3 regions of the Kitasatospora sp. NPDC086791 genome follow, and region 2 is predicted to be linked to each of the others. Evidence: predicted binding sites of a transcription regulator. Region 2 holds the regulator's gene; each other region holds the start of a gene.
The links. The regulator HrcA, encoded in region 2, represses chaperone genes, less so after heat shock. The targets are predictions, from matches to a motif close to TTNGCACTCNGNNNNNCNGAGTGCNAA.
Positions count from the first base shown of each region.

Region 1: a site for HrcA is predicted at 1,597-1,623, ahead of groL (chaperonin GroEL). Genes of this name have one in related genera too.
Region 3: a site for HrcA is predicted at 1,496-1,522, ahead of groES (co-chaperone GroES). Genes of this name have one in related genera too.

Region 1 covers NZ_JBFBOC010000027.1:74,725-77,980, reverse strand. Annotated here, with positions in the region: gene groL (chaperonin GroEL) at 1-1,440, opposite strand, end outside; gene AB0Q99_RS27285 (cold-shock protein) at 1,829-2,032, opposite strand; gene AB0Q99_RS27280 (MoaD/ThiS family protein) at 2,587-2,865, opposite strand; gene thrC (threonine synthase) at 2,937-3,256, opposite strand, start outside.
Region 2 covers NZ_JBFBOC010000006.1:17,974-21,229, reverse strand. Annotated here, with positions in the region: gene dnaJ (molecular chaperone DnaJ) at 102-1,241, opposite strand; gene hrcA (heat-inducible transcriptional repressor HrcA) at 1,313-2,347, opposite strand; gene htpX (zinc metalloprotease HtpX) at 2,636-3,256, shown strand, end outside.
Region 3 covers NZ_JBFBOC010000005.1:96,886-100,141, reverse strand. Annotated here, with positions in the region: gene groL (chaperonin GroEL) at 1-933, opposite strand, end outside; gene groES (co-chaperone GroES) at 1,050-1,355, opposite strand; gene AB0Q99_RS10800 (class I SAM-dependent methyltransferase) at 1,661-2,836, shown strand; gene AB0Q99_RS10795 (polysaccharide deacetylase family protein) at 2,933-3,256, opposite strand, start outside.

The DNA of each region.
Region 1 (3,256 bases), on a different contig from region 2:
GTTGGTGGCGGCGTTCAGGCCGTGACCGGCGGGGAGGTTGCGCACCTTCTCCACCACGACGCCACCCTCCAGGCCGGCGTTGGTCGCGATCTGCTTGATCGGGGCCTCCAGCGCGACCTTGACGATGTTGGCACCGGTGGCCTCGTCGCCCTCCAGCTCCAGCTTGTCGAAGGCGACACCGGCCTGCAGCAGCGCGACGCCACCACCGGCGACGATGCCCTCCTCGACGGCGGCCTTGGCGTTGCGGACGGCGTCCTCGATGCGGTGCTTGCGCTCCTTGAGCTCCACCTCGGTGGCCGCGCCGGCCTTGATGACGGCCACGCCGCCGGCCAGCTTGGCGAGGCGCTCCTGGAGCTTCTCGCGGTCGTAGTCCGAGTCGCTGTTCTCGATCTCGGCGCGGATCTGGTTCACCCGGCCGGCGACCTGGTCGCTCTCGCCGCCACCGTCGACGATGGTGGTCTCGTCCTTGGTGATGACCACCTTGCGGGCGGTGCCCAGCAGGTCGATGCCGGCGTTCTCCAGCTTGAGGCCGACCTCCTCGGAGATCACGGTGCCACCGGTGAGGATGGCGATGTCGCCGAGCATGGCCTTGCGGCGGTCGCCGAAGCCCGGGGCCTTGACGGCGACGGACTTGAAGGTGCCGCGGATCTTGTTCACGACCAGGGTCGACAGGGCCTCGCCCTCGACGTCCTCGGCGATGATGACGAGCGGCTTGCCGCTCTGCATGACCTTCTCCAGCAGCGGGAGCAGGTCCTTGACCGAGCCGATCTTGGAGTTGGCGATGAGGATGTAGGGGTCCTCGAAGGTCGCCTCCATCCGCTCCAGGTCGGTGGCGAAGTAGGCCGAGATGTAGCCCTTGTCGAAGCGCATGCCCTCGGTGAGCTCCAGCTCCAGACCGAAGGTGTTGCTCTCCTCGACGGTGATGACGCCTTCCTTGCCGACCTTGTCCATGGCCTCGGCGATCAGCTCGCCGATCTGGGTGTCGGCGGCGGAGATGGAGGCGGTGGAGGCGATCTGCTCCTTGGTCTCCACGTCCTTGGCCTGGGCCAGCAGCTGGTCGGAGACGGCGGCGACGGCCTTCTCGATGCCGCGCTTCAGGGCCATCGGGTTGGCGCCGGCGGCGACGTTGCGCAGACCCTCGCGAACCAGGGCCTGGGCGAGCACGGTGGCGGTGGTGGTGCCGTCACCCGCGACGTCGTCCGTCTTCTTGGCGACCTCCTTGACGAGCTCCGCACCGATCTTCTCGTACGGGTCCTCGAGCTCGATCTCCTTGGCGATGGAGACACCGTCGTTGGTGATCGTGGGGGCGCCCCACTTCTTCTCCAGCACGACGTTGCGACCCTTGGGGCCGAGCGTGACCTTCACTGCGTCGGCGAGCTGGTTCATGCCACGCTCAAGGCCGCGGCGAGCTTCCTCATCAAAGGCGATGATCTTGGCCATCAGAAGTGGTCCTCCGGGACACGGTCGACTGCTCGGACCAAGGGGTGCCCGCGACGGACGGCCCTGGTGTGCGGGGGTCCTTTCCCCTACCGCTCCCGGGGGCCTCACCGACCCGGTCCGCTGTCACTCTCACGCTGTGAGTGCTAACGCCAATGATTAGCACTCCGGGTGGTCGAGTGCAAGCCCAATCGCCAACCCGCGAGCCGCCGCTGAGCCCGCACGGGAGCACCGGCGAGCCCGTCCGGGAACGCCGGCGAGCCCGTTCGAGAACCCCGACGGGCCCGTCCGGGAACGCCGACGGGCCCGCACGACGCGTGTCGTGCGGGCCCGTCGAGAAGCGAGCGGTCACCAGCCGTGGGCCGCGCCGAGCTCCTGGAGTCGGAAGGGGTCAGACCGCCGCGCGAACCATGTCCGCCTGCGGGCCCTTCTGTCCCTGGGAAATCTCGAACTCGACCCGCTGGCCCTCCTCGAGGGTGCGGTAGCCGTCCATCTGGATCGCGCTGTAGTGGACGAAGACGTCCGCACCACCGTCGACCGCGATGAAGCCGTAGCCCTTCTCCGCGTTGAACCACTTGACGGTGCCCTGAGCCATTCCGAACTCCCCTAGTGCTGTGCTGGCCCTTCACGTGCCCGCAGGTCGCGGGCCCGGGTTGGTTTGAAGGCCGGCCCGGGGAACCCCCCCTGGGCGCAGCCGTGCACGCCGCAACCCTCCGCGCGGGACGCCGGACGGCTTCCGGTGAGCGGGTGATTGCGTCGACCGCCGCTGAATGTATCCGGACCGAAGCCCTCTGCAACAGGGTCAGCCGCCGTCAATTCCGCCGCCCGATCAAGGGACAGGACGGGCCGAATCGGGAAGATATCGGCATTTCACGCCGGGCATAGCGGACGAATTACCCAAATCCCCGAGGTAATTCTGACATCGGCCTGACATGTTTCACGGGCCGGTCTCACCGGCCGGACGCGCCCCGGCAGAACGGCGCGGGCGGTCGAGAGGGAACCCCTGTTCCCAACCGAGCGACACTCTACTCCGACTCGACCCGGAAATATTCCAGCCGGAATGCAACCGGCCGCCCGCGCATACGGAGAACGGAATTCCGTACGGACGGGCGGCCGAATGGCGGGGCGAGCAACCGAATGGCGGGCGGATCAGCAGCCGCCGGCCACCGCCGGGATGATCGAGACGCCGGCGCCGTCCTTGATCTCGGTCGCCAGGCCGTCGGCGAAGCGCACGTCGTCGTCGTTCACGTAGACGTTGACGAAGCGGCGCAGCTTGCCGGTGTCGTCCAGCAGGCGGGCGGCGATGCCCGCGTGGTTCTTCTCCAGGTCGGCGATGACCTCGGCCAGGGTGGCGCCCTCGGCGGTCACCTCGGCGGCGCCGCCGGTGTAGGTGCGCAGGATGGTGGGGATGCGGACGTTGGCGCTCATGGCTCTCCTTGCGGGGTCGGGCCTTGCGGGGTGGGGCCCTTGCGGTGCGGGCCGTGCGGGGCGGGGGAGGTTCAGGCGGACACGAGGCCGGCGGCGCGGAACGAGTCCAGCGTCGGGCGGATGACGGCGGTCATCCCGGCGTCGGAGACGGCGTCCAGGGTCTTCAGGCCGTCGCCGGTGTTGATCGCGACGGTCTCCTTGGCCGGATCCAGCTGCCCGGTCTCGACCAGCTTCTTCAGCACGCCGACGGTCACCCCGCCCGCGGTCTCGGCGAAGATGCCCTCGGTCCGCGCCAGCAGCCGGATCGCCGCCACCACCTCGGCGTCCGTGACGTCCTCCACCGCGCCGCCGGTGCGGCGGGCGATGTCCAGCACGTACGGGCCGTCGGCCG
Region 2 (3,256 bases):
GAGCACCTTTCCGGGGTGGGGCCTGCGGCCGGAGGGGGAGACCGGAGGGGGGAACGCGAAGGAGGTGCCGGGGTCGGCCCCCGGCACCTCCGCGCGGACGGCTACCGGCCGTTGAAGGCGTCCTTCAGCCGGGAGAACAGGCCCTGCTGGCCCGGTGCGAACTGGCCCGAGGGCCGCTCCTCGCCGCGCAGCACCGCGAGGCGGCGCAGCAGCTCCTCCTGCTCGGGGTCGAGCTTGGTGGGCGTCTTCACCTCGACGTGCACTATCAGGTCGCCCCGGCCGCCGCCGCGCAGGTGGGTGATGCCCCGGCCGTGCAGCGGGATCGACTGGCCGGACTGGGTGCCGGGCCGGATGTCGACCTCCTCCAGGCCGTCCAGGGTCTGCAGCGGCACCTGGGTGCCGAGCGAGGCCGCCGTCATCGGGATGGTGACGGTGCAGTGCAGGTCGTCGCCGCGCCGCTGGAAGATGGCGTGGCTGGTCTCGGCGATCTCGACGTACAGGTCGCCGGCCGGGCCGCCGCCGGGGCCGACCTCGCCCTCGCCGGCCAGCTGGATCCGGGTGCCGTTGTCGACGCCGGCCGGGATCTTGACGGTCAGGGTGCGGCGGGCGCGGACCCGGCCGTCGCCGGCGCACTCCGGGCACGGGGTCGGCACGACGGTGCCGAAGCCCTGGCACTGCGGGCAGGGGCGGGAGGTCATGACCTGGCCCAGGAAGGACCGGGTGACCTGGGAGACCTCGCCCTTGCCGCGACACATGTCACAGGTCTGGGCGGAGGTGCCGGGGGCCGCGCCCTCGCCGCTGCAGGTGGTGCAGGTGACGGCGGTGTCGACCTGGAGTTCCTTGGTGGTGCCGAACGCGGCCTCCTCCAGGGTGATCTCCAGCCGGATCATGGCGTCCTGGCCGCGGCGGGTGCGCGACCGCGGTCCGCGCTGGCCGGCCGCGGCGCCGAAGAAGGCGTCCATGATGTCGGAGAAGCCGAAGCCCGCCGCGCCCGCGCCGAAGCCGCCCGCGCCGCCCCCGCCCGGGGACAGCGGGTCCCCGCCGAGGTCGTAGACCTGGCGCTTCTGCGGATCGGAGAGCACCTCGTAGGCGGCGTTGATCTCCTTGAACCGCTCCTGCGTCTTCGGGTCCGGGTTGACGTCCGGGTGCAGTTCGCGTGCCAGGCGCCGGAACGCCTTCTTGATCTCGTCCTGCCCCGCATCCCGTCGGACGCCGAGTACCGCGTAGTAGTCCGTGGCCACCAAATGCTCCGCTTGTTCCGCCTGTAGTAGTGCTGCGACTGGACGCCGTCAGGATGTCCGACGGCTGTTTGCTACGACTCGGCCAGGATCTGGCCCACGTACCGCGCCACCGCCCGCACCGCCCCCATTGTGCCCGGGTAGTCCATCCGGGTCGGACCGATCACACCCAGTTTGGCCACGCTCTCGTCGCCCGAACCGTAACCGACCGAGACGACCGAGGTGGAAATCAGCCCTTCGTAGGCGTTCTCCCGGCCGATCCGGACCGTCATCGCGGCGTCATTGGTCTCACCCAGGAGGCGGAGCAGGATGACCTGCTCCTCCAGGGCCTCCAGCACCGGCTGGATGGTGAGGGGGAAGTCGTGGCCGAAGCGGGTCAGGTTGGCCGTGCCGGCCAGCATGATCCGCTCCTCGTTCTGTTCCGCGAGCGTCTCGAACAGCGTCGCCAGGACCGTGCTGACGGTCGGCCGGTCGGCCTGCTCGAACATCGCCGGAAGCTCCTCCAACAGCCCCGGGACCTCCGGGAGCCTGCGGCCGGCGGCTCTGCTGTTGAGCGCGGTCCGCAGGTCCGCCAGGACCGTCTCGCCGACCGGGCCCGGGCAGTCGACCATCCGCTGCTCGACCCGGCCGGTGTTGGTGATCAGCACCAGCATCACCTTGGCCGGGGCCAGCGCCACCAGCTCGACGTGTCGGACGGTGGAGCGAGTCAGCGACGGGTACTGGACGACCGCGACCTGCCGGGTCAGCTGGGCGAGCAGCCGCACGGTGCGCGCGACCACGTCGTCCAGGTCGACCGCGCCGTCCAGGAAGTGCCGGATCGCCCGGCGCTCGGGGGCGCTCATCGGCTTGATCTCGGCGAGCTTGTCGACGAAGAGGCGGTACCCCTTGTCGGTCGGGATGCGGCCGGCACTGGTGTGCGGCTGGTGGATGTAGCCCTCCTCCTCCAGCGCCGCCATGTCGTTGCGGACCGTCGCCGGCGAGACCCCGAGGTTGTGCCGCTCCACCAGGGCCTTGGAGCCGACCGGCTCCTCGGTGCCCACGTAGTCCTGCACGATCGCGCGGAGCACGGCGAGCTTGCGGTCGTCCAGCTGGCGGACCTCTCCGGCCATGGGGCACGCACCTCCGTCTTCGCACGTTGTCCGTCTGTGTCCCTGCTGCTGCGGGCCGCTCCGGGAGGCCCCGACCCTGGCACTCTGAACGCACGAGTGCCAGAACCGTACCTGCCAGTGTAAGGCCCGGGTCCTACGGCAGGAACGGCCGGACCGGGGTGATCCTGCCCGCAGTTCCGGGTACGGCCCACGGGGCGGGAAGCGTTCACCGGTTCCCGGCGCGCGGGTGGTGCCCAACGGCCGTCCGGGTGGCAGCATCGGAAGCGACGGCGAATGGAGGAGCAAGCGATGTCGAGCTCGGGCCAGCACACCCGTTTCGCACCCGACCGCGGCCTGACCGGCCGCATGGTCGCCACGATGTTCGTGATCGGGCTGCTGTACGTCGGTTTCACCGGCCTGCTGATCGCGCTGCTGCGCGGCGCCTGGCCGCTGATCGTGCTGATCTCCGGCGGGCTGTTCGTGGCCCAGTTCTGGTTCAGCGACAAGATCACCGAACGGGCCATGGGAGCCCACCAGGTGTCCCCGGAGGAGTTCCCCCAACTGCACGGCACGATCGACCGGCTCTGCGCCCTGGCCGACATGCCCAAACCCCGCGTGGCGGTCGCCGACAACGACATGCCGAACGCCTTCGCGACCGGCCGCAACCCGCAGAACGCGGTGGTCTGCGTGACCACCGGCCTGCTGCGCCGGCTGGAGCCGGAGGAACTGGAGGGCGTCCTCGCGCACGAGCTGTCCCACGTCGCCCACCGGGACGTCGCGGTGATGACGATCGCCGGCTTCCTCGGCGTGCTCGCCGGCGCGATGACCCGGATCGCCGTGTACGGCGGGTTCATGGGCGGCGGCCGCAACAGCAACGACCAGAACGCGGCCATCCTGGCGCTGATCATCCCGCTGGTCTCGATGGTGGTC
Region 3 (3,256 bases), on a different contig from region 2:
CTGGTCGAGCTTGAGGCCGACCTCCTCGGAGATGACCGTGCCGCCGGTCAGGGTGGCCAGGTCGCCGAGGATCGCCTTGCGGCGGTCGCCGAAGCCCGGGGCCTTGACGGCGACGGCGTTGAAGGTGCCGCGGATCTTGTTCACGACCAGGGTCGACAGCGCCTCGCCGTCGACGTCCTCGGCGATGATCAGCAGCGGCTTGGAGGCACCGCCCTGCAGGATCTTCTCCAGCAGCGGCAGCAGCTCCTGGATGGAGGAGATCTTGCCCTGGTTGATCAGGATGTACGGGTCCTCCAGGACCGCCTCCTGCCGCTCCGCGTCGGTGACGAAGTACGGCGACAGGTAGCCCTTGTCGAACTGCATGCCCTCGGTGAAGTCCAGCTCCACGCCGAAGGTGTTCGACTCCTCGACGGTGATGACGCCGTCCTTGCCGACCTTGTCGATCGCCTCGGCGATCAGCTCGCCGACCTGGGTGTCCTGGGCGGAGAGGGACGCGACGGCGGCGACGTCGTCCTTGCCCTCGATCTCGCGGGCCACGGACAGCAGGTGCTCGGAGACGGCGGCGACGGCCTTGTCGATGCCCTTCTTCAGGGCGGCCGGGCCGGCACCGGCGGCGACGTTGCGCAGACCCTCGTTGACCAGGGCCTGGGCCAGCACGGTGGCGGTGGTGGTGCCGTCACCCGCGACGTCGTTGGTCTTGGTGGCGACCTCCTTGACGAGCTGCGCGCCAAGGTTCTCGTACGGGTCGTCCAGCTCGACCTCACGGGCGATGGTGACACCGTCGTTGGTGATGGTCGGGGCGCCGAACTTCTTGTCGATGACGACGTTGCGGCCCTTGGGGCCGATGGTCACCTTGACGGTGTCGGCCAGCTTGTTGACACCGCGCTCCAGCGAGCGGCGGGCGTCCTCGTCGAACTGCAGGATCTTCGCCATGTTCCCTATTCCCTCGGGGCTGCGGCCGGCCGACCGGCCGCCGAACTACGTGAACCAACAACCACGCCCCGGGCCCCTGTCACTTGGGACACGGATCCGGGGCGGGTCGGAACGACTTACTTCTCGATGATGGCGAGAACGTCGCGGGCCGAGAGGACGAGGTACTCCTCGCCCTGGTACTTCACCTCGGTGCCGCCGTACTTCGAGTACAGGACGATGTCACCGACGGCGACGTCGAGCGGCAGACGCTGGCCGTCCTCGAAGCGGCCCGGGCCGACGGCCAGGACGACGCCCTCCTGGGGCTTCTCCTTGGCGGTGTCCGGGATAACCAGGCCGGAGGCCGTGGTGGTCTCGGCGTCGAGCGGCTGGACCACGATGCGGTCCTCGAGCGGCTTGATGGCAACCTTGCTGCTGGTGGTCACGTCCGAGCTCCCCTTCGGAGATTACGGGGTTTTCTAACGGGTAGGGCGAGCCTGCGGGTCTGCCGTCGCGGGGGTCAGACACGCGTCTTCGCGTTAGCACTCCCCCGGTGGGGAGTGCCAAGGACGACCATAGGGCCGTGTTAGCACTCAGTCAACCAGAGTGCCAACGACGCGCCCCGGAAGTCCCCAACGACGGATCAGGATCCGTACACGTGTGCGCCCCGTTCGACCGCGGCGGCGCCCCGCCCGCCGCTGGGCCGGGCCGTGGCGGGCCGCCCCGGCCGCCGACCCGCGAGAATGACCTCGTGGACACCGAGAACCTCCAGCCCCTGCTGACGCCCGAGGGCCAGGCCCTGCTCGCCGAGCTGCGCGAGTTCACCCCCGAGGAGGAGCTGGCGCTGGCCACCCGCCTGCGGCGGGAGCACCCGGCGGAGCTGGTGTCGGCGGCCTTCGGGCAGGCGCGGCTGCGGCAGCGGGCGCGGGCGAAGTTCGGGGCGGACGCCGACCTGATGTACTTCACGCCCAACGGCGTCGAGCAGTCCACCCGGCGCAGCGTGGCCGAGTGGCGGGCGCGGCGGTTCGCCGAGCTGGGCGTGCGGCGGCTGGCGGACCTGTGCTGCGGCATCGGCGGGGACGTGCTGGCGCTGGCCCGGGCGGGCATCGAGGTACTGGCCGTCGACAAGGACCCGGCGGCCTGCGCCGCCACCGCCGCGAACGCCGCCGCGCTGGGCCTGGCCGGACTGGTCGAGGTGCGCTGCGCGGACGTCGCCGAGGTGGACGTCACCGGCTACGACGCGGTGTTCACCGACCCGGCCCGACGGACCTCGCGCGGCCGGGTGTTCGACCCCGAGGCGTACGCCCCGCCGCTGTCCTGGGCGGTCGAGGCCGGCCGGCGGACCCCGATCGGGGCGCTGAAGGTCGCCCCGGGCATTCCGCACGAGGCCGTCCCGGCGGACGCCGAGGCCGAGTGGGTCTCGGACCACGGCGACGTCAAGGAGGCGGTGCTCTGGTTCGGCACCGGGGCCACCCGCCCGCACCGCGCCACGCTGCTGCCGCAGGGCGCCAGCCTGACCGGCGGCGACCTGCCCGACCCGCCGGCCGGCCCGGTCGGGCGCTACCTGTACGAGCCGGACGGCGCGGTGATCCGGGCCCACCTGGTGGCCGAGGTGGCCGAGCAGGTCGGCGGCCGGCTGATCGACCCGAAGATCGCGTACCTGACCTCGGACGCGCTGGTCGCCACCCCGTACGCGCACGCCTTCGAGCTCACCGACGTGCTGCCCTTCCACATCAAGAAGCTGAAGGCACTGCTGCGCGAGCGCGCGGTCGGCACGGTGGTGATCAAGAAGCGCGGGATGGCGATCACCCCGGAGGAGCTGCGCCGTCAGCTCAAGCCCTCCGGGCCGAACACCGTCACGGTGATCCTCAGCCGCACCGACCACGGCCCGCTGATGATGCTGGGGCAGCCGGTCCGGGCCTCCTAGCCGCGGCCGCGGACCGAGGCGCCGTCAGGAGGCGGGGCACCGTCAGGAGGCGGGGCACCGTCAGGAGGCGGGGCACCGTCAGGAGGCGGGGCACCGTCAGGAGGCGGGGGCCTGGATGTAGTCCTCCAGCCGGGCCACCGAGAAGCCCTGCTCCTGGATCCGGGCCAGCAGGTCGCCGAACATCTGGGTCATCGTGGCGCCCTTGAGCTCCTTGGGGCCGCGGAAGTGCGCCAGGATGATGTCGCCGGGCTTCAGCTTCTTGTCCCCCGCCTGGTACTGCATGTCGTGGATCTGCATCGACTCGCGCCAGAGCACGATCGCCCGCGGCCCGCACTCCTGCACCGCGGTGTTGAGCGTCGGGGTGTTGGCGCCGTCGCCGAACGGCGGGCGGAAGAGCAGCGGGGCGGTGCCGTACTGCTG